3 regions of the Dasania marina DSM 21967 genome follow, and region 2 is predicted to be linked to each of the others. Evidence: predicted binding sites of a transcription regulator. Region 2 holds the regulator's gene; each other region holds the start of a gene.
What was found. Region 2 encodes sigma-54, which starts transcription at its own class of promoters, with help from an activator protein. Its sites were predicted from a motif close to TGGCACANNNNTTGCNNT; they were not measured.

Region 1 (8,007 bases), on a different contig from region 2:
TTAAGCGACCATCTAACAGCACTAATGCCTCACCGGCTTGTTCAGCCTGCTGCCAAGCCACTAGCACTTTATGCGCCCACTCTATATCGGTAGCACTGGGGGAAAACATTTGATTGGCATAGGCTATTTGCTTGGGGTGTATCACGCTTTTACCATCAAAGCCTAAATCTCGCCCCTGTTCGCAACTATGCTGATAAGCCTGCTCGTTATTTAAATCCAGTTGCACGCCATCAATAATATCTAGGTTATGCGCTCGCGCTGCCAGCACACACAAATTAAGCGAGGCCACTAAACCTAAGCGATCATCACGATTACGCAGGCGCAACTCTTTTGATAAGTCACTAGTGCCCATCATCAACACGGCAATGCGTGTACTGGCACCACACACCTCTTGAATATTTAACACGCCCCTAGGGGTTTCAGCCATTACCCATAAATACAGGCTACCCGGTGCCTGTGCTTTATCTAAAATAGCCAGCGCCTCTGCCACCTCTGCTGCGGTTTCAACTTTAGGTAGGCAGATGGCATGAGCACCACTGCGGGCCATGGCTTTTAAATCGCCCTCACCCCATTCGGTATCCAGCGCGTTAACTCGCACCACTATTTCACGAGTGCCGTAATCGCCCAGCTGTATCGCTGATGTAATAATTTCTCTGGCTTGCACTTTGGCTGCAGGTGCCACCGCATCTTCCATATCAAAAATAAGACTATCGGCTGCTAGCTGCTGGGCTTTTTGTAAGGCTCTGGGGTGTGAACCGGGCATGTATAAAACGGAACGGCGGGGGCGTATCTGCATGGCTACCTCATACAACTGTCATAGAGCTCGCATTCTAACAGCGCGCCGTCTGTAAGCTCTATAAAGTAGCAACTATATTCATTATTTTTTACTTTATGGCAGGCACTCGCACTTTACGACAATAAGCGCAACACCAGTTGTGAACTGGCATTAGCCTGCGCTTGCAGAGCATTACCGGCGCCTTTGAGTAGTGACTGTTTGACTTGCTCACTGGAGGCTTGGGCATAGTCGGTATCACTAATACGGCTGCGCGCAGCAGCAATATTTTCGGCGCTACTGCGATTATTATTAATTGCCGATTCTATACGGCTACTCACCGCACCTAAATCACCACGAAAGCTATCCACTGCGGCTATGGCCGTATCAACTACCGACAAGGCATTACTGGCACCTGACGCAGTGGAAATATCCACAGCCTGCGTTGTCGCTAGGCTGCTGCTGACATCTTGTAATTGCACAGTCAGCTTCTCGCCGGCTTCACCGCCTACCTGCAAATCTATAGCCGTATTATTGTTAAGCAAATTAACATTATTAAATCTAGTATTATCCAACACGCTGCTAATTTGCTCTTGTAGCTGGCCCACTTCGACCTGCAAGGCATTGCGTTGTGCGCCACCTAAGGTGCCGTTGGCCGCCTGCAGGGATAGCTCCCGGATACGAGTGAGATTTTCGGTAATGGATGATAGGCCACCGTCCGCCACCTGCACTAAAGAAATACCATCACTGGCATTGCGTGCGGCTTGGTCTAATGCGGTTAACTCGCTTAGCAGTTGTTGGGAAATAATTAGGCCCGCGGCATCATCTTTGGCGCTGTTAATTTTTTTGCCCGAACTTAAGGGTTGTAAGCCCTCACTCTCTTTCTTTGCAGTTTTCTGCAAATTATTGAGTAAGCTCTCGTTGTTGGTGGTTTCACCTATAGTCAAACCCATATGGTCACCTATTAATATACTATTTACGTCACCCTAGCCTAGCAGCTATAGGCCTAAGCGCTAGGTCTAGCTTTATCTGAAGCAGCCTGAGGCTATAACTATGTAGCATATAGCCGCTACCCCCATAAACCTACTCAATAGCCCTGCTAACTGGGTATAAAAACCTGTTATATTTGCAAGCTTTAACAAACAAACTGAGTAACACACAATGTCAGAACAAGATAAGAAAAACGGCCTGAAAGTAAGAACTGAAGTGATGGGTGAGGCCTTTGTGCAGCGCGCCATAGACAATACCAGCGAACTGACTGCACCCTTGCAAGACTGGATTAACGAGCATGCCTGGGGCTCCACTTGGCAGCGCGACACCCTGCCCCGCCAAACCCGCTCGCTAATCACCATCGCCATGCTAGCGGCACTTAAAACCCCTACCGAATTAAAAGGCCACGTGCGCGGCGCGCTCAATAACGGCTGTAGCGTGGCAGAAATACAAGAAGTGCTACTGCACTCTATAGTTTATTGTGGCGCCCCCGCCGCCCAAGAAGCCTTTCGAGCGGCGCAAGAAGTTATTAGCGAGTGGCAGCAAACCAACCCCAATTAACTTATAAGTAAATTTTTAAAAATATACAAACTTCCAAAGCAAACCAAATAACAGGTGACGAAAAATCTTACAACACAGCGCAATTAGTTGGTATATTTAACAGTAACATACTGTTAAATAATAACTTAATAACTTGGCACAGATAATGCTACATCTAAATCATAGTAAAACAACACTGGTCAATTTCCAGTACGAAGATAATGATTAAGGTGCCATCCATGTTAAAAGCTCTTGCCCTGACTATTGTAACCGGCCTAGTGTCGCTACCAGCCTCTGCCTCGTTAATATTAGAGTCCTACAGCTCAGGCTCAGCCAACCCCAATACTATTGGCGGCTACGCTATGACGGACTTTAACCTCATCGCAGGCAATACCGGCGACGCCATCTCTAGCATCAGCTCACCGATTAGCGGCAGCGTTGGCCTCAGCGATCAATATGGCAACCCTGTTAGCCTAGGTTTTGCCGATAGTACAACGTGGTGGGTAAACGGCGAAGCCAACGACAGCAACATTTTCACAACAGGCACTAACACCATCACTATCGTATTACCCGAAAACACCTTAGCTTTTGCCTTTAACGTAGGTGCTAACCAAAATGCACAAGGCTGGATAGATACTTTTGAAACCAATGGCAGCGGTTTGAGTGGTAACAGCAGACACTACTTTAGCCCCAGCGCCAGCAACACCCCAGGCTTTGGTGTTTATGCCGACAGCAGCCAAGAGTGCTCTTACCTATCATCCATCGTAATTGACCCCACATTTATTTGGGGCGCAGGTAACTTCTCTATTAACCAAGGCTCTTGTAATACCGCCGTGCCTGAGCCCTCACCTATCATACTGCTAGGTTTAGGTTTAGTTGGCTTAGTAATTATTCGTAGAAAAAACAGCTAACAGCAAACCGTATTCGCAAAGGCTCTAGCTGTTATGGCTAGGGCCTTTTTTGTTTTTAGCTGCCCCCCCTAGCCGTTTGCGCTGCGCAGCGTTACTATCGCTACACAGATTTAACACCCCTAATAATGATTCCTAATAGCGAGTTACTACTATGCACCCACTCTTTTCCCTACAAGGCCAAGTCGCCTTCATTACCGGCGCAGGCAGTGATACGGGTATAGGCTTTGCCGCGGCAAAAATTTTAGCGGAGCTAGGCGCAGAGATTGCCATTACCGCTACCTCTGAACGCATACACCAGCGCGCCAAAGATCTGGCCAGCATTAGCCCAAAAGTAAAAAGTTATATTTGTGATTTAACCGACCGCCCTGCCACCCGCGAATTAATTAAAACCATAGAGCAGGACTTTGGCAAAATTGATGTATTAGTCAATAACGCCGGCATGACTATGGTGGGCTCGGAAGAGGTGTATGGTTTGTTTCATTTAAGCAGTGACGAAGAGTGGGACACGGGCATAGAACGCAACCTCACCACCTGCTACAACGTCACCCGCGCGGTATTACCCGGCATGGTGGATAGACAGTACGGCCGCATAGTCAATGTTTCATCGGTAACCGGGCCACTGGTGAGCAACGTAGGCGAGGCGGCTTACAGCGCCGCCAAGGCAGCTATGATAGGCATGAGCCGCAGCATAGCCCTAGATGTTGCCAAGCATCACATCACGATTAATAACGTTGCCCCGGGCTGGGTAGCTACCGCCTCACAAACCGAAGAAGAAGCCATAGCCTCAAAATACACCCCGGTAGGGCGCGGCGGCAGCGCCATGGAAATGGCCACCATGATTGCCTATTTGGCGTCACCAGGTGCAAGCTATGTAACAGGGCAAATGATGGTCGTGGATGGCGGTAATTGCCTGCAGGAAAGCAAAGGGCCATAACAAACCAGCATCACTCCTTTCAAAAAAACAGGGTGTCAATCTAGCTCATTAGAACACCCGGCAAGGGTATCTATACTGAATGCCACTCATAGGGTGCTAGGCATTATTATGGATACCAGCACCGACCCTCATATTAGAGAAATATTTACAGTAATGAGCTGAAAACCACCAGTTTATATAGGGTTTTCATTTACACGGACTAGATTTAAATTTACGTGATATTAAGCTAGCAAACACTACGCTAATAAAAGCCTATTTAAACCTGTAAGCAACTTACTTATAAGAAAGTTATCATCCCCCGCTGATAAACCTATGCGCTTAGCCCAAGGGGGGGGGTTATAGCCAAACTGGCCGCGGCCTTGGTTAAATATACAATAAGCCTTTACTGTCATTTTTTAAAAACTAGCTGTACCGCAAAGTTTTACAATCCTTTACAAGCCCATGTTTACTTAATTTATCGCTTTATCCATACTGCAAGTCTAAACTCCACCACACTAATCATAGGTATTATCATGAACGCAGCAATTATAAAGGCTCCCATTATCGCCCTAGCGCTGTTAAGCGCATCCGCGTGCACAACATTTGATCCTTATACCGGCGAACAAAAAACCTCTAACACCGCAAAAGGTGCAGGTATAGGTGCAGGCCTTGCGGCAGTAGTCGCCTATGCTGCCAACAAAGATGAAGATGATGCCAGAAAGAGAAACCAACGCATATTAAGAGCTGCTACTGGCGGCGCAGCCATAGGCGGCGGTATCGGCTACTACATGGATACCCAAGAAGCCAAATTACGTAAACAACTGCGCGACAGTGGCGTGAGCATAGAAAGAGAGGGCAATAATATTAATTTAATTATGCCTGGCAACATCACTTTTCAAACAGGCAAGTTCACCTTAAACCCTAACTTTCACTCGGTATTGGATTCTGTTGCCTTAGTATTGAAAGAATACGACCAAACATTAGTTATCGTGTCTGGCCATACCGATAACACCGGCTCGGCAACTACCAACCAAACCTTATCAGAGCAACGCGCCGCATCAGTCTCCACTCATTTGAGATCGAAAGGCGTACTTAACGATAGGATAGAAAATATAGGTTTTGGCTTTAGCCAGCCCATCGCTAGCAATAGCACCGCCACCGGCCGTGAACAAAACCGCCGTGTAGAAATCGCCCTTATCCCTATCACTGAATAAATACAGGCTAATATGAGCCTTCACGCAGCTGAAGGCTCAACGGCCTTATAAAAAGAGAGCACAATGAAATCTGTCTATTTAATACTGATGATAGCCGCATGCCTGAATATTAGCGCCTGCCAAACGGCTAGCACATTACAGAGCGCCAGCCAAAAAAGTATCGCTGAAAGTTACTCATGTAGCCAAGTCTATGCTGTATTTGATGCCTACAATGCCGATAAGGTGTCGTTAAGTGCCTTAGGGGATATCGCCAAAGCTTCAGGTTTAGTGCTGGCACAAAACCCCAACACTGACCCCAGCGCCTATTATGACGGGGCGAAAAATGCAGCTAACTTAATACTGCTTACCCAAGGCTGTCAGCCGCTGTAACTAGTTGCGGTACTACCCGGATAGATAGCAATACACTGCGTAAACTATAACGCGCTATGTGACAGGGTAAGTGGATGCTGGCAACTGCTTGCAGGAAAGCAAATGCGTTTGAAGGCTATACGTTGCTGGCATTATCTCAAGATAAAAAATCACATTCATAAATCCAAGTACCACCATTCTCCCACAGCCGGTGCCTAGCACCGGCAATATGGGCATTATTCGCTTCATAGCCAGCATCACCGGCATAGAGCATACATCTATCCTGCTGGGCATCAAGCCAATAGCTGGCAGCATAGCGCAGCGGCTCTCTGCTTTGATAAAAGGCCAGCGCCTCAGCAACGGTTGCTTGCCGCGCCAACTCTAACAGACTCACATAGGTAGGCGGCATCATCGCTAATTGCTGGTTTTCAAAGTCAGCTAGTGCTTGTTGCGGGCGACACCAGCGATGGTTATCAATCTCATAATTATCAACCTGCACCGCATCATTCACGTTATGCTCAGCAATAAAAAACCAAGTATTAAAACGCTTGCTCATACCTTTAGGCGCTAACCACTGCGACATGGGGATTAATTGCTGTGGGCAAATCTGTAGCTGTGCCTCTTCATAGGTTTCACGCACCGCTGCTTGTCTGGCGGCGGTGTGTATAGCTTCTGGGGGCAGCTGGCTGACGGAGAGCTTGCTGATTTGTTTATCTGGATGCTTATCGGAATGACTGCCGGGGTAATCCTCGGCATCGATACGGCCGCCAGGAAAGACCCAGTAGCCAGCGGCAAAATCCATAGCCTGCGAACGGCGCAGTAATAACACCTCTAAACCCTGGCCACCATCACGTATCAGCATCGCGGTGGCGGCAGGAATTAATGCAGGCATCACTTAGTCACCAGTATCACTAGTGTGCTCAGCAGGCTGCTCTGCGGCGGCTTTAAACTGCTCGGGATTCATAAACATCATATGCGCAACTATAGAGGCGTCTTTAGCAAACTCTAGCGCTATCATCAGTATATTTTCTTGCTCATGGGCGCGCACTACGCCGGGGATACCGACTAACTGTAATCCCTCTTCGCTGTGCATAATGCGTATATCTTTTTTGGCTTTCAGATCTACCGCTATGCGATTAAGCAAGCCACCTAAAGCTACCTTAAAAATATCATAGTTAAAACCGGGGCCCTGAAATTCACTGTGATCTAATTTGAGCTTGCAATCTAGCTTCAGCTTTTCGCCTTGATTGATGGCCCCCACGCTTAATACTTTACCCTGTTTTAAATCTTTAAAGGCAGCTTTAGCTTTTTCTTTAGGTGCGGATACCAAGATACGGCCCATCACGCCGCCCATAACATCCAGTACCTGAAAAAAATTAATTTGTATTTCTTTTGCTTGCTCAGTCATAACAACCTCATCGATAATTTCGTTTTTTATTGTTCATAATGTAACGCTATACAGTATGGGTAAACTGCTCGCGCAAACTGTTTTTTTGCACCTTAGCCATGGTGTTTCTAGGCAAGGCATCCACAAAGAATATTTTTTTAGGCACCTTATAGGCCGCCAGTTTTTTCCTAGCTTGAGCGATAAGCTCAGTCTCATCAAGCGCCGCGTCAGCTGCAGCATCCATCACCACTGCTGCGGCCACCATTTCACCCAAATCAGCATGCGGTAAACCAATCACTGCACTCTCTTTTACCCCTTTGATGGCATCTAACACTAGCTCTACTTCTTTAGGGTAAACATTATAGCCGCCGCTAATCACCATGTCTTTGGCGCGGCCGACGATGCTGATATAACCGTCGTCACTGCAGTAGCCCTGATCGCCGGTAATAAAATAGCCGTCGCAGGTAAACTCTTGGGCAGTTTTTTCTGGTTTGCGCCAATAGCCTTTAAAGACATTAGCGCCTTTAACCTGAATACTGCCTATCTCACCACTGGCTAACGGCAGCTGTTGCTCATCCACTATGCGCACTAACACCTCGGGTAAGGGCCAACCTATCGTGCCCGCACGACGCTCACCCTGCAAGGGGTTAGAGATTAACATACCTGTTTCGGTCATGCCGTATCGTTCCAAGATTTTATGGCCTGTGCGCTCAGCAAACTGCTGATGAGTGCTGGCCAATAAAGGCGCCGAACCGGAAATGAATACCCGTATATTGCGGCACTGTTCAGCGTTAAAGCGCTGCTCGGCCAGCAAACGCGTATAAAAAGTAGGCACCCCCATCATCACGGTGGCCTTGGGCAGTGCCGCCATAACTTTATCTAGATCAAAGCTGGGTAAAAACTGCATGCTGGCCCCCGCCGCTAACACACAG
Region 2 (8,007 bases):
TGTCGTAAACTAGGTCGGCATCGTTAGGTATGCGGTGTTTAAAGCCAAAGGACTGAAACTGAATGGAGATGCTGCTGCCTTTTTTGTCGACTAAGCGCGACTTAATGGTGTCGCGCAGGTCGTGTAGGCTCATGTCACTGGAGTCTATGGTGAGGGTGGCAATACTGGCAATGGGTTCTAGCAGTTTTTGTTCGCGGCTAATGGCCTCGGCTAAGCCGGTGTCTTTATTACTCAGCGGGTGGCGGCGGCGGGTTTCGCTAAAGCGCTTGATGAGCTTGTCATTGTCGGCGTCTAGGTAGATGACTTCTATGCTTACGCCGGGATGATCGCCTTCTATCATCAAGGTGAGCGCGCTTAAGTCGCTGCTGCTATTGCGGGCGTCTATGCACAGCGCAACTTTATCCCCTGAAGGATGGCCGCCTTGTTTAAGATGGGTGACTAAATCGGGAATCAGCGCTACCGGTAAATTGTCTATGCAGTAATAGCCTTCGTCCTCTAAGAGGTTGAGGGCGCTACTTTTGCCTGAGCCGGAACGGCCGCTGATGATAATTAGCCTCATAGTGCTCCTGTGTGGCTGTTATTAATGACTGTGGTTTATGACTATAAGCTTAAATAGCAAAGGGTTTATAGCTAAGCGTTAATGGCTATATCAAACAGCTCTTGGCTGGTTTTGGCGTTGCGCAGTTGCTGGCAAAATTCGGCGGTGCTGAATAATTTGGCCAGGGTAGCTAGCACCGCTAGGTGTTCATCCTGCGCTTCGTTAGGCACGATAAGTACAAACAAGATATCTACGGGCTCACCGTCTATCGCGTCAAAGTCTACCGGCTGTTCTAGTTTAATCAACGCGCCGGTAATGCTACTGCAGTTGTCTATGCGGCAGTGGGGTATGGCTATGCCGTGGCCTAGGCCGGTGCTGCCCAGCTGCTCGCGGGCAGTGATCTTGTCGCATAAGTCCTCACTGTCTAGCGAAACTATATCCTGACATATAAATTGGCATGTAGTTTCTAGAACGCGTTTTTTGCTGCGCCCTTCGGCACCACAGAGGGTGCGCTCAAGGGTAAGAATGGAGGATAAAGACATAGAATTTCGCGATTACTGTGTGAGCGTGCTTGGGGTTAATGGGCTAATAACTTTTGACTTTTTCTTTATGTTTAATCAGTTGGCGGTCAAGTTTGTCGGTGAGCGTGTCTATCGCAGCATACATATCTTCAGACTCTGAGACAGCGAATAAATCGGCGCCAGCAACATGGACGTTAGCTTCTGCTTTTTGGCTGAGTTTTTCAACGGTTAAAGTGACATTGGTGTTAGTTATTTGATCAAAATGGCGTTCTAGGCGGGAAAATTTGCTGCTGACGTAATCTCTAAGGGCTGTAGTAACTTCGACATGGTGACCGCTAACATTAATTTGCATGGCTGGCTCCTTCTGACAGGGTTAAAAAGTAGTGCTGCACGGCGTGCGGACTCTTTAATTGAATAGGGAGGAAGTGGCTCCCGTCTCTTTCAGCTTAGCGTAATTTTGGCAGCCTGTTTAGTTCGCCTGCTAAGAATCTCGTCGCTGTGTCGGTAGTTTTTTAAGTGTTTGATTATTCAGCTTAAACCAGCCGCTTGCGCTCATTAGAGGGCGGTATATTAAGCGACTCGCGGTATTTGGCTATGGTGCGGCGGGCCACTTTGATGCCCTGTTCGCCCAGTAAGGCGGTAATTTTACTGTCACTGAGTGGTTTTTTGGTGTTTTCGGCGGCTATGAGTTTTTTGATCAGTGCCCGTATCGCGGTGGAGGAGCATTCGCCGCCGGAGTCGGTGCTGACATGGCTGGAGAAAAAATACTTGAGCTCAAAAATACCTCTGGGCGTATGCATGTATTTTTGGGTGGTGACCCGCGAGATAGTGGATTCGTGCATTTCTACCGCCTCGGCGATGTCGTGCAGTACTAAAGGCTTCATGGCCTCGTCACCGTAATCCAAAAAGCCGCGCTGGTGCTCGACGATGCGGGTGGCCACTTTCATCAGGGTTTCGTTGCGACTTTGTAGGCTTTTTAAAAACCAGCGCGCCTCTTGCAAGTTGTCGCGCAAATAGTTGTTGTCGCTGCTATTGTCGGCGCGCTTAACCATGGAGGCATAGGTGCTGTTAATACTGAGTTTGGGGGCGGTATCGGGGTTGAGCTCGACGGTCCAGCGGCCTTTGATCTTTTTAACAAAAACATCGGGTACTATATATTCGGTTTGGCTGCTGGTAATGGTTTCGCCGGGGTTGGGGCTAAGGCTTTGGATAAGCACTAGTGCGGCTTGCAGCTGTGTTTCTTTGAGTTTGCTACGGCGCATCAATTGGGCGTAATCACGGTTGCCCAATAAGGCCAGGTGGCGAGTAGTGACAAGTTTGGCTTCTTTTAGCCAAGGGGTGTCGGGAGACAGCTGGTTGAGCTGTATCATCAAACACTCTTGTAAGTCAGCTGCAGCCACCCCCGGCGGGTCAAATTGCTGTACCCGGTGTAGTACTGCCACCACTTCGTCCAGCTCTAGTTCGGGGTATTCTTCGCTAAAACCGGAGAGTATATCTTCGGGGGTTTGGGTGAGCCGGCCATTGTTGTCTACGGCATCAACTATAGCCATGGCGACGGCTCGGTCCAAGTCGGAGAGTCGGGTCAGGTTGAGCTGCCAGTAGAGGTGATCTTGTAATGATTCTTCGGCGCTGTTGTTGGCGTCAAAGTTATAGTCGTTATCGCCGCTGGCTGATGAGCCGTTACTGCTGGGGCTGTTATTGGTGTAAACGTCATCCCAGTTGGTGTCTACCGGTAGGTCGTCGGGGATGTTGTTTTCAGCCCAGTCACTATCGGCATCGGCGGCGGTGCTGTCGGCTTCTTTGCTGGTGGGTTTTTCGTTGGGTTGGCTGAGGTCTACCAGCTCGGCTTGCTTATCGCCTTCTTTGGCTGGGCTGTCGGCTTCGCTTTCTTCGTTCACCTCTAGCATGGGATTGCTTTCTAAGGCTTGTTGTATCTCTTGCTGTAAATCTAGGGTGGAAAGCTGTAATAGTTTGATCGCTTGCTGCAACTGCGGCGTCATGGTCAGCTGCTGGCCAATTTTAAGTTGTAGCGATTGTTTCATAGTGACTAATTATTACTTTTCCGCACAAGGAAGTCGCGCCAGGTGGGTGGTTTTACCCTTGGTGCAGGCTATTAATGCCAGTGATTAATGAGGACAACTTAAGGCCTAGTGTAGTTTATGCAGGTTCTTATAGGCAATAAGAAAGCAATATTTATACCGCTTTTTTTATGGCTATGCACCACAGTAGTTTAAAAGCTGCACAGCTTATAAAACAAACTGGTGGCCCAGATAAATATCCCGCACTTTGCGGTTATTGAGCACGGTTTCGGGTGAACCTTCGGAGATGATGTGACCATCGCCGACGATATAGGCTTTTTCGCAGATGCTAAGGGTTTCTCGCACATTGTGGTCGGTGATTAGCACCCCTATATTAAGGTTTTTTAAATGCTTAATAATGTTTTTAATATCGCCCACCGAAATGGGGTCTACGCCAGCAAAGGGCTCATCCAATAAAATAAATGCCGGTTCAGTCGCTAGCGCGCGGGCGATTTCTACCCGGCGGCGTTCGCCCCCCGATAAGGCCATGCCCAAGCTGTCGCGTATATGGGTAATGTGCAGCTCTTGCAGTAACTCTTGCTGTTTAGCTTTGCGTTGTCGGCGGCTTAAGTCTGCGCGGGTTTCCAGTATGGCCATAATGTTGTCGGCCACGCTGAGCTTGCGAAAGATAGACGCTTCTTGGGGTAGGTAGCCTATGCCTTGTCTAGCGCGGCCGCCCATGGAGAGGCCGGTGAGGTCTTTATCGTCCAGGGTGATGCGGCCGCGGTCTGCGGTGACTATGCCCACTATCATGTAAAAGCAGGTGGTTTTACCGGCACCGTTAGGCCCTAATAAACCGACGATTTGGCCGCTTTCTACGGACAGTGAAACATCTTTAACCACTTCCCGGCCTTTGTAGGCCTTGGCTAGGTTACTGGCTAACAGCGTCGGCATGGCTATCCTTTAGGTCGGTTTTGGGGTTGGTATGATCGTCGGTTGGTGCGCTGGCCTTGTCATTGCCTGTTGTGTTGGGCTGTACCGTAGGGGTAGGTGTTGGGGTAGCTGCAGAAATAGCTGCAGGGGTGGGCGCGTCTACGGCGGTAGCTGACACATCGTCGCTTACGGGGGCTGGTACGGATACGGGCTCTGGTTCAGGGGCTGGCTTAGGTTCTGATTCAGACTCTGATTCAGGTTTTGGTGCTGGGCTTGGATTGGCTATAGGTGCAGACATGCCATTGGTCTCCGCGCTATCGATTTTGCGCTTGGGCTCTAGCACCATATTAACCCGGCCGGTGCTGCTGGCGGCTTCGCTGCCCTCTTGGCTGCCAGCTGCTTTCACTTGCGCGGTGTTGGTGTTGTAGTCTATGCGTTGGCCGCTAAGGCTGGAGGCTCCTTGGGTTAGTGTGGCCTGGTTTAAAAAGACGATGGTGTCGTTGCTGAGTTGGTACTCTATGGTTTCCGCCTGCGCTTCTACGGGCGGCTTTTCAGCTTCGTTTTGCTGGCTAAAAAAGGCCAGCTTACCTATGGCGACGATACGGGTGACCGAGCGATCCTCGCTAAACACGGTAACAGTGTCGCCTTTAATATGCAGGCTGCCCTGTACCATCACTACGCTGCCGTTATAGAGGGTCGTTTCTTTGCCGTCGACGATGCGCTGTTCGGCAGAGTCTGATTGTATGGTGATGGGCTGGGCACGGTCTTCTGGCAGGGTCCAGCCTGAGTTGCTAAATAGGGTGCTAATGAGGCTGAGCGCCGCGGCGCTGAGTGGTATGTGTAGCTTACGGCGCTGCATGATAGTGGCCTGTTACGTTTTTTTTCAATAGAGTGTGCTCTTGGGTTAAGTCCGTTCTAATACCGGTGGCGGTAGTCGTGCCCTGTGGGCTAGTAATAGTGACGGCTAGATTATTCTCGGCGATTTGTTTTTTGGGATAGATATTTAGTGCGCTGGTGCTGAGCTGGTAGCGCTGGTCGTTGCTCAATACAATAACATTATTTTTTAATGCTACCTGCTGGCCCTGTTTCGTTACTATGCCTGAGTCTGCAGTGATCTGCCATGTCAGTTGCTGGTCGGTGTAAAAGTGCATCACCGGTAGTTGCAATATGCTGCGTTTGCCCTTGGCGTAGTTGTTAAGGCTTTCGGCTGTCAGGGTATGCGCTAATTGGCCTTCGGCATTAAAGCGTTGGCTGTGTATGTCGCGCATAAAAATTTCAGGTTCTTTGGGTGTGGCCTTTTTGCTAAAGCTGGGGGTGGAGCCGGATTCGGTATACAACCACAAAAACATTAGCAGTAAAGCCAGAGCGATACTGGTAATGACGAAGTGTTTTTGTTTGCGACGCAGTAAAGTCATAGTGTGTGGGCTAAGCCACTCCCGCCTTTAGTAAGTCGTGTAAATGTACCGCGCCGACGGGGTGTTTATGGCTATCAACTACAGCCATGGAGTTGATTTTGTACTCGTCCATTAAGCCCAGCACTTCAGCGGCTAACATGCCGGGGCTGGCGGTTCTTGAGTTGACTGTCATCACCTCGTCGATGCGGGTGCTGTGTATGTCTATGCTGTGATCCAGGGCGCGGCGCAAATCGCCATCGGTAAATAGGCCGATTAAGATATTCTGGGCATCCACCACGGTGGTCATGCCCAAGCCTTTGCGGCTGACTTCCAGTAGGGCATCGCTAAGCAGAGTGCCGCTTTGCACTTTCGGTATTTGCTCGCCGCTGTGCATAACATCTTCCACTTTTAATAATAGCTGTCGGCCCAGTGCGCCGCCGGGGTGTGAAAAAGCAAAGTCTTCAGCGGTAAAGCCGCGTGCTTCTAATAGGGCTATGGCTAGGGCGTCACCCATTACCAGTGAGGCGGTGGTGCTGGAGGTGGGTGCTAGGTTAAGCGGGCAGGCTTCTTGCTCTACGCTTACGTCTAAATTGGCATCGGCGGTTTGCGATAAGATGGAGTCCGGGTTGCCGGTGATGGTGATTAGCGGTATCCCCAAGCGTTTTAACAGCGGTAATAAGGTGACGACTTCAGCGGTGGTGCCGGAGTTGGATAGTGCTATCACCACATCTTGCGCGGTAATCATGCCCATGTCGCCGTGGCTGGCTTCACCGGGATGGACAAACATGGCCGGGGTGCCAGTGCTAGCTAGGGTGGCGGCGATTTTAGTGCCTATATGTCCAGACTTACCCATGCCAGTGACGACGACGCGGCCCTGGCATTGCAGCATGAGTTCGCAGGCCTGATCAAAGTGCTGATCTATACGGTCTACTAAGCTGGCCACGGCATCGCGCTCTATCTTAATCGTGCGCAGTGCGGAATCTTTAAAAGAGATAGTCGTCATGGTGTGGCTTATCCGTTAATAGGGAATAGCAGATAGTAATAGGCTGCGTACGCAATTAATAGCGCCGCGCCAGCTAACCTACCTAAGTATTGAGTCGGTAATAGGGCGGTAGCATTGCTAGCCTGTAGTTTGTTGCGCGCTCGTTTGGCCCAGATATAGTGGCCATAGAGTATGGTTGCTAATAATAGCGTGATGCCAGCCATGCTCATATAGTCGCGAGTAAATACCTCGGCGCTTAAAGCGGTGGGGCTAATCAGTGCTGGCATAGCCATTACGGCAAGCAGGTTAAATAGATTGGAGCCTACGATATTGCCCAGCGCTATGTCGTGGTGGCCTTTTAGCGCGCTGGCGACAGTGGCGGCCAACTCGGGCAAACTGGTGCCCACCGCGACTACGGTTAAGCCTATAATTAGCTCGCTAACCCCTAGCTCTATAGCGACTATTTTTGCCCCCCATACCAATAGTTGTGAGCTGGCAATGAGCAGGGCAAAGCCCACCACAAACAGCAGCCAGGCTTTAGCTGTGCTCATGGTGGGTATGTGTTCAATATCGGCCTCATGTTCGGCATCGGGCTGGTGTGATTTACTGGTGACCAAAATATAAAAAATAACCGCCAGCGTAACTAGTAAAATAACGCCGTCCGACCAACTTAAATAGCCATCGTATAAGCAGTAGCTGGCGCCTATAGTGGCAATTAATAGCAGCGGCATTTCGCGTTTTAAAATAGTTAGGGCGATGGGGATGGGGGCAACTAGCGCGGTAATTCCCAACACCATACCTATGTTAGCTAGGTTGGAACCTAATGCATTACCCACTGCCAAATCACCTGCCCCCTTTAAGGCGGCGCTAATAGAGACGATAATTTCAGGGGCTGAGGTGCCAATGGCGACAATGGTTAACCCTATCATGATGGGAGCCATACCCAGATTTTTGGCGATGGCGGCGGCACCTGCAACAAATTGGTCGGCGCTCCAAATTAAGCCTGCAAATCCGATAATGATAGCAATACTGGCTTCTAGCATGGTGTTCCTATGGGTAGTGAATGGGGTGAGTGGGTTTGTTTAGGGCGGCCATTATATAGGGGTTTTTACTAAAGGTAATCGCCACTGTGGTAATTTTGGTATTTAAAAGAAAAGTTATTGTAGTGTATTTGTGGCAACAGAATGCTTTTACCGCGCTGCTTTTTTCGTTACATTGGCAGCCATTCATTATCAGGAGAAAATCATGAGGGTTTTACAACGCGTGTCAGTGGCTATTACGTCACTGTTATTGATGGTGAGTGTGGCTGCGGCGGCACCCTTAAGCGCTCATCAAACCGTAGAGCAAACCACTGACAAAGTGCTGAGCTTAATCGATGATGCCAACGGTTATTTTGAAAGTGATCCTCAGCGTTTTTATAGGGAAATAGAAAGCATATTAGATGCTGTGGTCGACTTCGATAGTTTTTCCCGTGGTGTTATGGGTCCCTATGCCACTAGAGAATATTACAAACAGCTAGGTTCGAATAAGGCCAAGGATGCTTTTAAAGGCCAAGTTCGGCGTTTTGCCGGAGTGTTCAAGCAGGGCTTGGTGCAAACCTACGCTAAGGGCTTGTTGGCCT
Region 3 (8,007 bases), on a different contig from region 2:
GTTACAGTCTCTGAAAGCTATTTATAAACTGTAATCAAACGGGCCTTATGGCCCGTTTTTCATGTTGCCACTTGTAACGATTAACAGCACTATTCTTCTAAGTCACGAGCCTTTGAAAAAGCCGAAGCCACTAGCCCAGCCGGTATTGAAACTACGCCAAGACCTATAATCAAAATAAAGAAAGTGAACACCTTTCCGCCAGCGGTCACAGGATATACATCTCCATAACCAACAGTTGTCAGAGTCGTCACTCCCCACCACAGACTATGGAAGACAGAGCTAAACACCTCTGGCTGGACTGGATTTTCAAAATAGTAGATACCAACTCCAGCTAGAAATATTAGCGCTAGGGTTAAAAAGAAAAATACAACTAACTCTTCCTTAATAAGAACGAACGCTCTATGTAACCGCATTATCGCCCTACTATAACGAGCAAGCTTAAAAATCCTAACAAGCCGAAACATACGAAAAACACGTATTGAACGAAGGTCAACGCCAGAAGCGATAAAGAACGGCTAACCTATCTTTACAAATATCTGTAGCGGTTAGCAAAACTAGGTTCCCAAACTCTGTTTCTAGTTGTGCAAACTCGTGCACGGGCTCGTTTCCTACAGAAATTGGCCCGGAGGGGAACTCCAAAAAAAACGCTGTATCCGGGTGTTTAAAATATCTATTTTTCTCCGAAAACCCTATCTTCGCGAGTGACGCCGCCAGATTTCTTCTCTTTACATCATAGCGTTGCACAAAATCCAGATCCGTAGTTTGATACTTATTATCGCTATAGATAGTGACGCAGGCTCCGCCCACTAAGACCACGGCGATATCGTCCGCCAAGAGATGGCTTGAAACAAAAGCACATAGCTCCGCCGTTGTCATTTTGGCAATATCAAACACTTTGTATGGGTTTTCCTGTTCGGCGCGGTCGACGGCGATTCATTAGCAACTCATCCCTTATTGCAGGCGGGTAGAACTCAACGGCCTTATCTAAGAGCTGCTGTAATTGAGGGTATAAAGCATATTTGGGGTTAAGGCGATAAACTCTTGTTTTTCCTTGCTGCTCGGCATATAGCACATTCGCATTTTCTAACTTGTCTAGCTGCCGCTGTATAGACGTTAGGCTACCGCCATAGAAAGCAGCTATCTCCCTACCATAGCCACCACCTCTAGTATTGATATAAACCAGCACTCTTTCTGCTGACTTGCTGCCAAAAATAGCGTTAAACATATAGCCTTACCAACCCCATCACCGAACAACAAAATAAATCATGTGAACTAATATATAGGTCATCACAGAAATGTCAATGTTCGCCCCACCGACTAACACCTAATGACTTTGATTGTCGCGCCCCTGTCATAACCGCTCCTGATACTAGGCAAGGCTATTGGGGTCAGTGTTAGTTTTCGTAAACCTTACCCTGAAAAATTAAAGATCCTTCCACCAAGCTTTTATATCAGCCCAAATACCAGTACTGCCCTCTTTCACATCTTCAGCAACTTCACTGCTAGTGTCTTTGGTTTTATCCCAAACTTTACCGCTAGTATCCTTGGTTTTATCCCAGGCCTCTTGGCTGCCATCTTTGGTTTTGTTCCAGACTTTCTCGCTGCCCTCTTTCGTTTTATCTAGGGCTTCACCGCTAACTTCTTTGGTGCCATCCCAAACTTTACCGCTGGTATCTTTGGTTTTATCCCAGACCTTCTCGCTACCCTCTTTGGTTTTCTCTAGGGCTTCACCGCTTATTTCTTTGGTGTCATCCCAGGCGCTTTCACTGGCTACTTTGGTTTTGTCCCATAGCGATTCATCTTCTGCATAGGCACTAGGGGTTATTACCAATAAAGCTATTGCTACTCTTTTTAACATGACACACCTCATCACTATCAATTAATTAATAAGCCCATAGTACAATAATAAGTACAATAACAGGCACAATAACTAGTACAACAACATACAGGTCATTCGCACCATTATGAAAAAGCGGTAATTACTGAGTAAAAACGAGATCACCCATTAGCCATGCTGGTTCAGGTTCAGGTGCATGTTCATGGCACTGCGCCCCTTGGAGCAGCCCATACCTAATAACATTGATATCAGAGCAGAAACTACCCCTGTATTTTTACCCTATTCCCAACAACTGCTATTAAGTAAACAGCCAACACGCTCACCTATACCTCCTTAGGGCCAATAGGCGATAGGCGTTTACCCACAACAAGAGCTGCCATCCTGTATGGGAGGGCACTTTACGCTACCATAGGAGCAATAAACGCAGCAGTCACCCGGCTTTGGTTTAAGTACCTCATGACAGGCTTCGCATTCATAAAACCACTGGCAGGCATCCGTAGGCATCACCTCCAGATTTTGGTGGCCACAATTAGGGCAAGTGATTAAAGAGTTGGGAATGACTTTTTTCATTTTTTTACCTCGGCAATAGCACAAGTTTTATTTATTGGCCATATCAAATCTGCGACTGATACTGCCATCATTAATAATAAGGCTGTATAGAATAAGTAAGTGCTCCAGCCGTAATGCCACAGTGGATAGAGGGTTGCCAGTACGGCTATTGGCCCAAGTACAGACAATAAACCACGCCATTTATTACGATGTTTATACCAACCGTAGCTGTTCACCACTAGCGCTATAATGGCAAAAAGCGGTAGTAATATATTGATAGCAAGCCCCTCTAACGGGCTAAGAAAGCCAAGCCCAAGCGTGGCAGCCAATGCCCCTAAAGCGGGGAAGCACGCTGTGCAACTAAAAGCGGCGACAATCACCCCGCCAACACCAACCTTATCTATAGAACTTACAACTCTAGACATTACGCCCTCCTATTATTGACATGTGCAACTATTGACATAAGCAACACAATGCGACTATAAAACCTGTAGTAACTACAGGATCAAGGCCTTTATGACCACATCACGCACTACATACTCCAGAGGCGAGCTAGCCAAGCTAACTGCCGTCAAAGCTGAGACTATTCGCTACTATGAAAAGTGCGGATTACTGAAGGCCCCCGCAAGAAGCGCAGGAGGCCATAGAATGTACTCGGCAGAGCATGTTGGGCAGCTAAAGTTTATTCGTCGCTGTCGTGAACTTGGGTTTACCATCAATGAGATAGAGGGCCTACTTAGCCTGGCGAGTATTGGCGAGAAAAGCTGCCAACAAGTGCAACAAGCAACGACTGCCCACTTATCCGACGTACACAATAAAATAAAGGATTTAAAAAAAATGGAGAAAACGCTGAAGGATTTGGTTAAACAATGCGAAGGAAATACTGCACCTTCTTGCCCGATTATTGAGTCTTTATTTTCCTAGCTTCCTCGCCAACAGAGTCGCAAACTGCAATTGCGCGCCATTGTGCATAACGCCTGCATCTTCATTGTATTTAACCAACTCCCATCCCTTGTAAGTAACAGGCAACTGCCCTGCTGTTAGCGTAAAGGGTAATGGCACGGGGCATGGGTATTGTTCGGCGCTCATGGCGCACACTATCAAGTGATAACCGCCTGGCAGGGTATGCGCTTGCATATCGACGATAACCGTATCAACACCAGCGGAGTTGAGAAACATTAGGGCTACAGTGCAGCTAATAAAATAATAATCGTCAGCAAGCTCAGCGCTGTTGATGTCATATATCTGCGCCTTAACATCGGCTAAGCCTTCTTCGCTCACAATGAACTGCAGCATTTCAATGAGAGAGGGTTATGGCCTGTTTATGCCTACTAGGATGGCCACATAGCGTCTAGGCTCGCTGTTTCCGTAAAAAACCATGTCGGTAAAACTTACACTTTTTTGTTTCTTTTATTAAGGATTTCCTCTATCTCATTGAATAATAATAAAATAAAAAATACGGCCTAATAATTGCTATTTGATTGCAGGTAAAAGATTACAGGTACAGGTATGATTTTTAATACACAACGGAGATCTTCAATGTTAAAAACTTATGTAATGGGGGCGCTTGCCGCTCTGGTGCTAGCTCCAATAACAGGGCAAACAGCGCCTATTAATTTGAACGACTGGACGGCTGAATCTTATGATGCAGTGTCTGGCTTTGGCTCAGGCAGCTGGGCGGTAAACGGCAGTGGCGGCGAATCGGTTTATCAGTCTGTGAATGGCCAGCCAACTATATTTTATAGCGACTTCAATGCCCATGGCACAGATGTAACTGGCTCTATAAACGTATCCGGCGGTGATGACGATTACATTGGTTTTGTATTGGGCTTTAACGCTGGCGACTCTACTAATGCATTCGCTGACTATTTATTAATTGATTGGAAAAAGAACGACCAATATTACAATTTCGGCTCACCTTCAACGTCACCAGGCTCAACAGCAGAGCGAGGCTTGGCGGTTTCACGCGTAACAGGCGTGCCTACCGCTGATGAATTCTGGGGGCATTGGGATGACGCAGGCCATACCGGAGGGGCAGTAACCGAGTTGGCTAGAGCGACTAACCTGTCTGATACCGGCTGGGTAGCAGGAACTGATTATGAATTCACTTTTGACTTTGGCCCCGCCAACTTAGATGTTTATGTCGATGGTGCATTGGAAATTAGCATTACAGGCGCGTTTAATAACGGCGCTATCGGCTTCTATAACTTTTCGCAAGCTGCGGTCACCTATGACGCTTTCGATGTAGATACAGGCACCCACACCAACCCAGTTCCAGAGCCTGGTTCAATCGCTCTACTCGCACTTGGTTTGGCGGGGCTTGGTTTTTCAAGAAAAAAGAAAGCTTCATAAGATAAGTTAAATAAAATTAGTAAAACCTCGGAAATTTCCGAGGTTTTTTTTGCATAATACATTTGAAAAATTAAACCTAAAAAACAGACCTAGGTACGCTTATTAAAAAATAATAAGTACTCTCTAACACTCAACTTAAAACCAACCTCCTACCCCGCCTTCCTCGCCAACAGAGTGCAAACTGCAATTGCGAGCCATTGTGCATAGAGCCTGCATCTTCATTGTATTTAATCAACTGCCACCCCTTGTAACCCTCAGCTAACTGCCCTGCTGGCTCAGGTATAGAATATTGTCGCCATTGGATCACCCCATGATTAAGGCTCTCCATGGCTCAATAAGCTTGCAGCCACTACCACTGCACCATTAACAATCACCATGCACAGGATGTAGGCCGTAACGGCCATTTAGCCCGACAGCCCTAAAGCCATAACAGCCACTAAGTTTTTGAAGTAAGAGCTATTACACCGATACTCAGGTTCCCGCCCATGATTGGGTGTACACTGCACTACGCGTGTAGTCATTTCCAAAGCCTACGCCCCCTACTTTGAGAGCCTTTTCTTATGAGAAGTCAGCCTATGGTTAATCCTCTATGTTAAACCCTGAAAAACCACGCGCTCAGCGCGCACTGATCGTTGCCGTGCAATTGGACAACGTCAGCGATGTTGAATTCGAATCGTCATTAACCGAGTTGGCGGAGCTTGCCAAAACGCTAGGGATGGAGGTAGTGGGCCAGTTTACCCAAAAGCGCTCATCTTTCGACTCAACGGCGTATTTTGGTGTAGGCAAGCGCGAGGAAATACGGCAGTTTTTAGAGAGTGATCAAGCTGACGTAGATAAATTGGCACGCGATAACCCACAGGCTGCTAACGGCCCTATTGAGTTTGTTTTAGTCGACCACGAAATATCGCCATCGCAATCACTGAACCTAGAAAATGAGCTGGGCTGCGAGGTTATGGACCGCACGGTGGTGATACTGGAAATTTTTCATCGCAATGCCAGCTCACACGCCGCGCGGGTGCAGGTTGAGATTGCTCGGCTGAGCTATATGGCGCCGCGCCTACGTGAGGCAGCCAAACGCGCCGGGCCGCTTGGGCGGCAGCGTAGCGGCACAGGTGGGCGCGGCACCGGCCAATCCCGCAGCCAAACCGACAGCCAAAAAGTTCGTGATCGTATTGCCGAGCTGCAAAAAGAAATTGATGCCATGGAAGCGAGGCGCGATACCCAACGCTCGCGACGCTTGGGCAAAACGGGCTTAGCGCAAGTGGCGCTAGTCGGTTATACCAATGCAGGTAAATCCACCCTAATGCGCGCCTTAACGGATAGCAAAGCGCTAGTGGCCAACAAGTTATTTGCCACGTTGGACACCAAGGTGCGCAGCTTACACCCCGAGAGCGTACCGCAGGTATTGGTGAGTGACACCGTGGGTTTTATCAAAAACTTACCCCATGGCCTGGTTGCCTCATTTAAGTCAACGCTGGACGAAGCCCTTAGCGCATCGCTGCTGCTGCACGTTATAGACGCTGGCGACCCCGGCTTTGAAATGCAGCTAGCAGTAACCGATAAGGTATTAGCCGAGATTGGTGCCGATAGCGTGCCGCGTATACGGGTGTTCAATAAAATTGATTACCTAGACGATGCCGACGCACAGGCAGAGCGCAGTGCTGCGCTGCAAGAAAAGTACCCCGGCTGCATCGTTATTAGCGCGCGCAGTAAGGACGACATAGCGGAATTACACCAAGCTATTGTGGAATTTTTCCAAAAAGATTTGATAGAAACCGAGATATTTTTACCGTGGTCGGCACAAGAGTTACGCGGCGATATTTACGCCTCTTGCGAAGTGCTTGAAGAGCGCGCCGATACCGAGGGTGCATTTTTTCGCTGCCGCGCCGCGCCTGAGGTGGCCGCTAGGTTAAGTGAACTTACCGGCGATGCGTGTTGAGGTTGTAAGGAATAGGCCTACTAATAACGTTTACGTTGAAAGCTAACTATTCAATATAGATGTAAGAAAAAGGGCCTTAAGGCCCTTTTTTTATGTAGGTTCATTTTATTCCTATGGGCGGTTATTGACGGTGATCTCAAGCGGTCGCTGCAACACAAGTATTAAATCTAGCAGCAGGTGTTTCGTATTCCAATGTTTTTCTCGGCCTTTCGTTGAGTCGTCGAGCTATCCCATTTAACTTTGCTTGGGAGTGATCAGACAGGTTTGTTCCTTTTGGAAGATACTGCCGCAATAACCGGTTAGTATTTTCATTAGAGCCTCGCTGCCACGGTGACTGAGGGTCACAAAAGTAGACCTTAATATCTGTCGCTAGCGTAAATCTCTTGTGAGCGGACAGCTCACTACCGCGATCCCATGTCAGAGATTTATAGAGTTCGTTGGGTAACTTTTTTGATTGTTTGATTAACGCTGTAACTACAGTGGCTGTCTTTCTGTCTGCTACTTTCACGAGCATGACGTATCGCGAATGCCGCTCAACTAGCGTCGCTATATAGCTGTTGTGGGTACCTGCAATTAAATCGCCCTCCCAGTGACCAGGTACCGCTCTATCTTCAACGGATGCGGGTCTCTCACTAATGGTAATGGCATCTACGATCTTTCCCCGCCCTACGCCTTTAAGACTAGAATACTTTGATCTACGCTTAACACGTTGTGATCGCAGGCACTGAATAAGCTCTTTTTTTAAGGCTCCTCGCGCTTGTATATAAAGCGTTTTATAAATAGTTTCGTGTGACACGTAAAAGTTCTCACCTGCCGAATATTCTCTCTTCAACCAACCTGATATTTGTTGAGGAGACCATCCAGCTTTAAGTTTTCGAGCGACGATCATACTAAGCGATTGATTACATAGCAGCTTACATCGCTTTGGCCGCTTGGCTCTCTCCCATGCGACTTTATCTGCTCGGCTAGCCCGATAGAGGTCGTATCCTCCGTTACGATTAATTTCACGACTAATTGTAGACGGAGCGCGACAAAGCCCACTCGCTATCTCTCTAATTGATTCATCAGTCGCTATGCCTCTGGATATTTCCTCTCGCTCGGATAACGACAAACAACGGCTCGACCTTTTTCGGACTGGAGGTCGTATGCCACCGGTTTCAGCGATGATGTGCTCAATTGATGAGTGATACCTATCAAATAGCCGAGCTATATCGGCTAGTGAGTCACCTTGTTGGTAGCGATCCCACATTAACTCTCTCTGCTCGGCGGTATAATATATTCGTTTTCTTCGTTTCATAGCGACGCTCTCCTTAATTAAAGAATAGCGTTG

Region 1: the regulator sigma-54 is predicted to act here: its motif matches at 2,458-2,475, upstream of B067_RS0118895 (PEP-CTERM sorting domain-containing protein).
Region 3: the regulator sigma-54 is predicted to act here: its motif matches at 3,846-3,863, upstream of B067_RS22065 (PEP-CTERM sorting domain-containing protein).

The regions. Positions count from the first base shown of each region.
Region 1 covers NZ_KB891592.1:29,435-37,441, reverse strand. Annotated here, with positions in the region: gene B067_RS0118910 (HpcH/HpaI aldolase/citrate lyase family protein) at 1-796, opposite strand, end outside; gene B067_RS0118905 (flagellin N-terminal helical domain-containing protein) at 910-1,725, opposite strand; gene B067_RS0118900 (carboxymuconolactone decarboxylase family protein) at 1,934-2,323, shown strand; gene B067_RS0118895 (PEP-CTERM sorting domain-containing protein) at 2,542-3,213, shown strand; gene B067_RS0118890 (SDR family NAD(P)-dependent oxidoreductase) at 3,365-4,147, shown strand; gene B067_RS0118880 (YiaD family glycine zipper/OmpA-like lipoprotein) at 4,660-5,340, shown strand; gene B067_RS0118875 (hypothetical protein) at 5,404-5,709, shown strand; gene B067_RS21005 (NUDIX hydrolase) at 5,846-6,580, opposite strand; gene B067_RS0118865 (hypothetical protein) at 6,584-7,096, opposite strand; gene B067_RS0118860 (AMP-binding protein) at 7,143-8,007, opposite strand, start outside.
Region 2 covers NZ_KB891579.1:30,422-38,428, forward strand. Annotated here, with positions in the region: gene rapZ (RNase adapter RapZ) at 1-559, opposite strand, end outside; gene B067_RS0108990 (PTS sugar transporter subunit IIA) at 631-1,080, opposite strand; gene hpf (ribosome hibernation-promoting factor, HPF/YfiA family) at 1,124-1,411, opposite strand; gene B067_RS0109000 (RNA polymerase factor sigma-54) at 1,593-3,101, opposite strand; gene lptB (LPS export ABC transporter ATP-binding protein) at 3,306-4,031, opposite strand; gene lptA (lipopolysaccharide transport periplasmic protein LptA) at 4,009-4,869, opposite strand; gene lptC (LPS export ABC transporter periplasmic protein LptC) at 4,856-5,425, opposite strand; gene B067_RS0109020 (KpsF/GutQ family sugar-phosphate isomerase) at 5,436-6,407, opposite strand; gene B067_RS0109025 (calcium/sodium antiporter) at 6,416-7,429, opposite strand; gene B067_RS20010 (MlaC/ttg2D family ABC transporter substrate-binding protein) at 7,632-8,007, shown strand, end outside.
Region 3 covers NZ_KB891590.1:112,834-120,840, forward strand. Annotated here, with positions in the region: gene B067_RS20920 (ion transporter) at 90-506, opposite strand; gene B067_RS20925 (hypothetical protein) at 490-894, opposite strand; gene B067_RS0118085 (winged helix-turn-helix domain-containing protein) at 887-1,225, opposite strand; gene B067_RS21510 (hypothetical protein) at 1,424-1,858, opposite strand; gene B067_RS22295 (GDCCVxC domain-containing (seleno)protein) at 2,195-2,407, opposite strand; gene merC (organomercurial transporter MerC) at 2,404-2,811, opposite strand; gene B067_RS0118105 (MerR family transcriptional regulator) at 2,903-3,310, shown strand; gene B067_RS20935 (hypothetical protein) at 3,299-3,682, opposite strand; gene B067_RS22065 (PEP-CTERM sorting domain-containing protein) at 3,926-4,738, shown strand; gene hflX (GTPase HflX) at 5,328-6,677, shown strand; gene B067_RS0118125 (IS30 family transposase) at 6,814-7,974, opposite strand.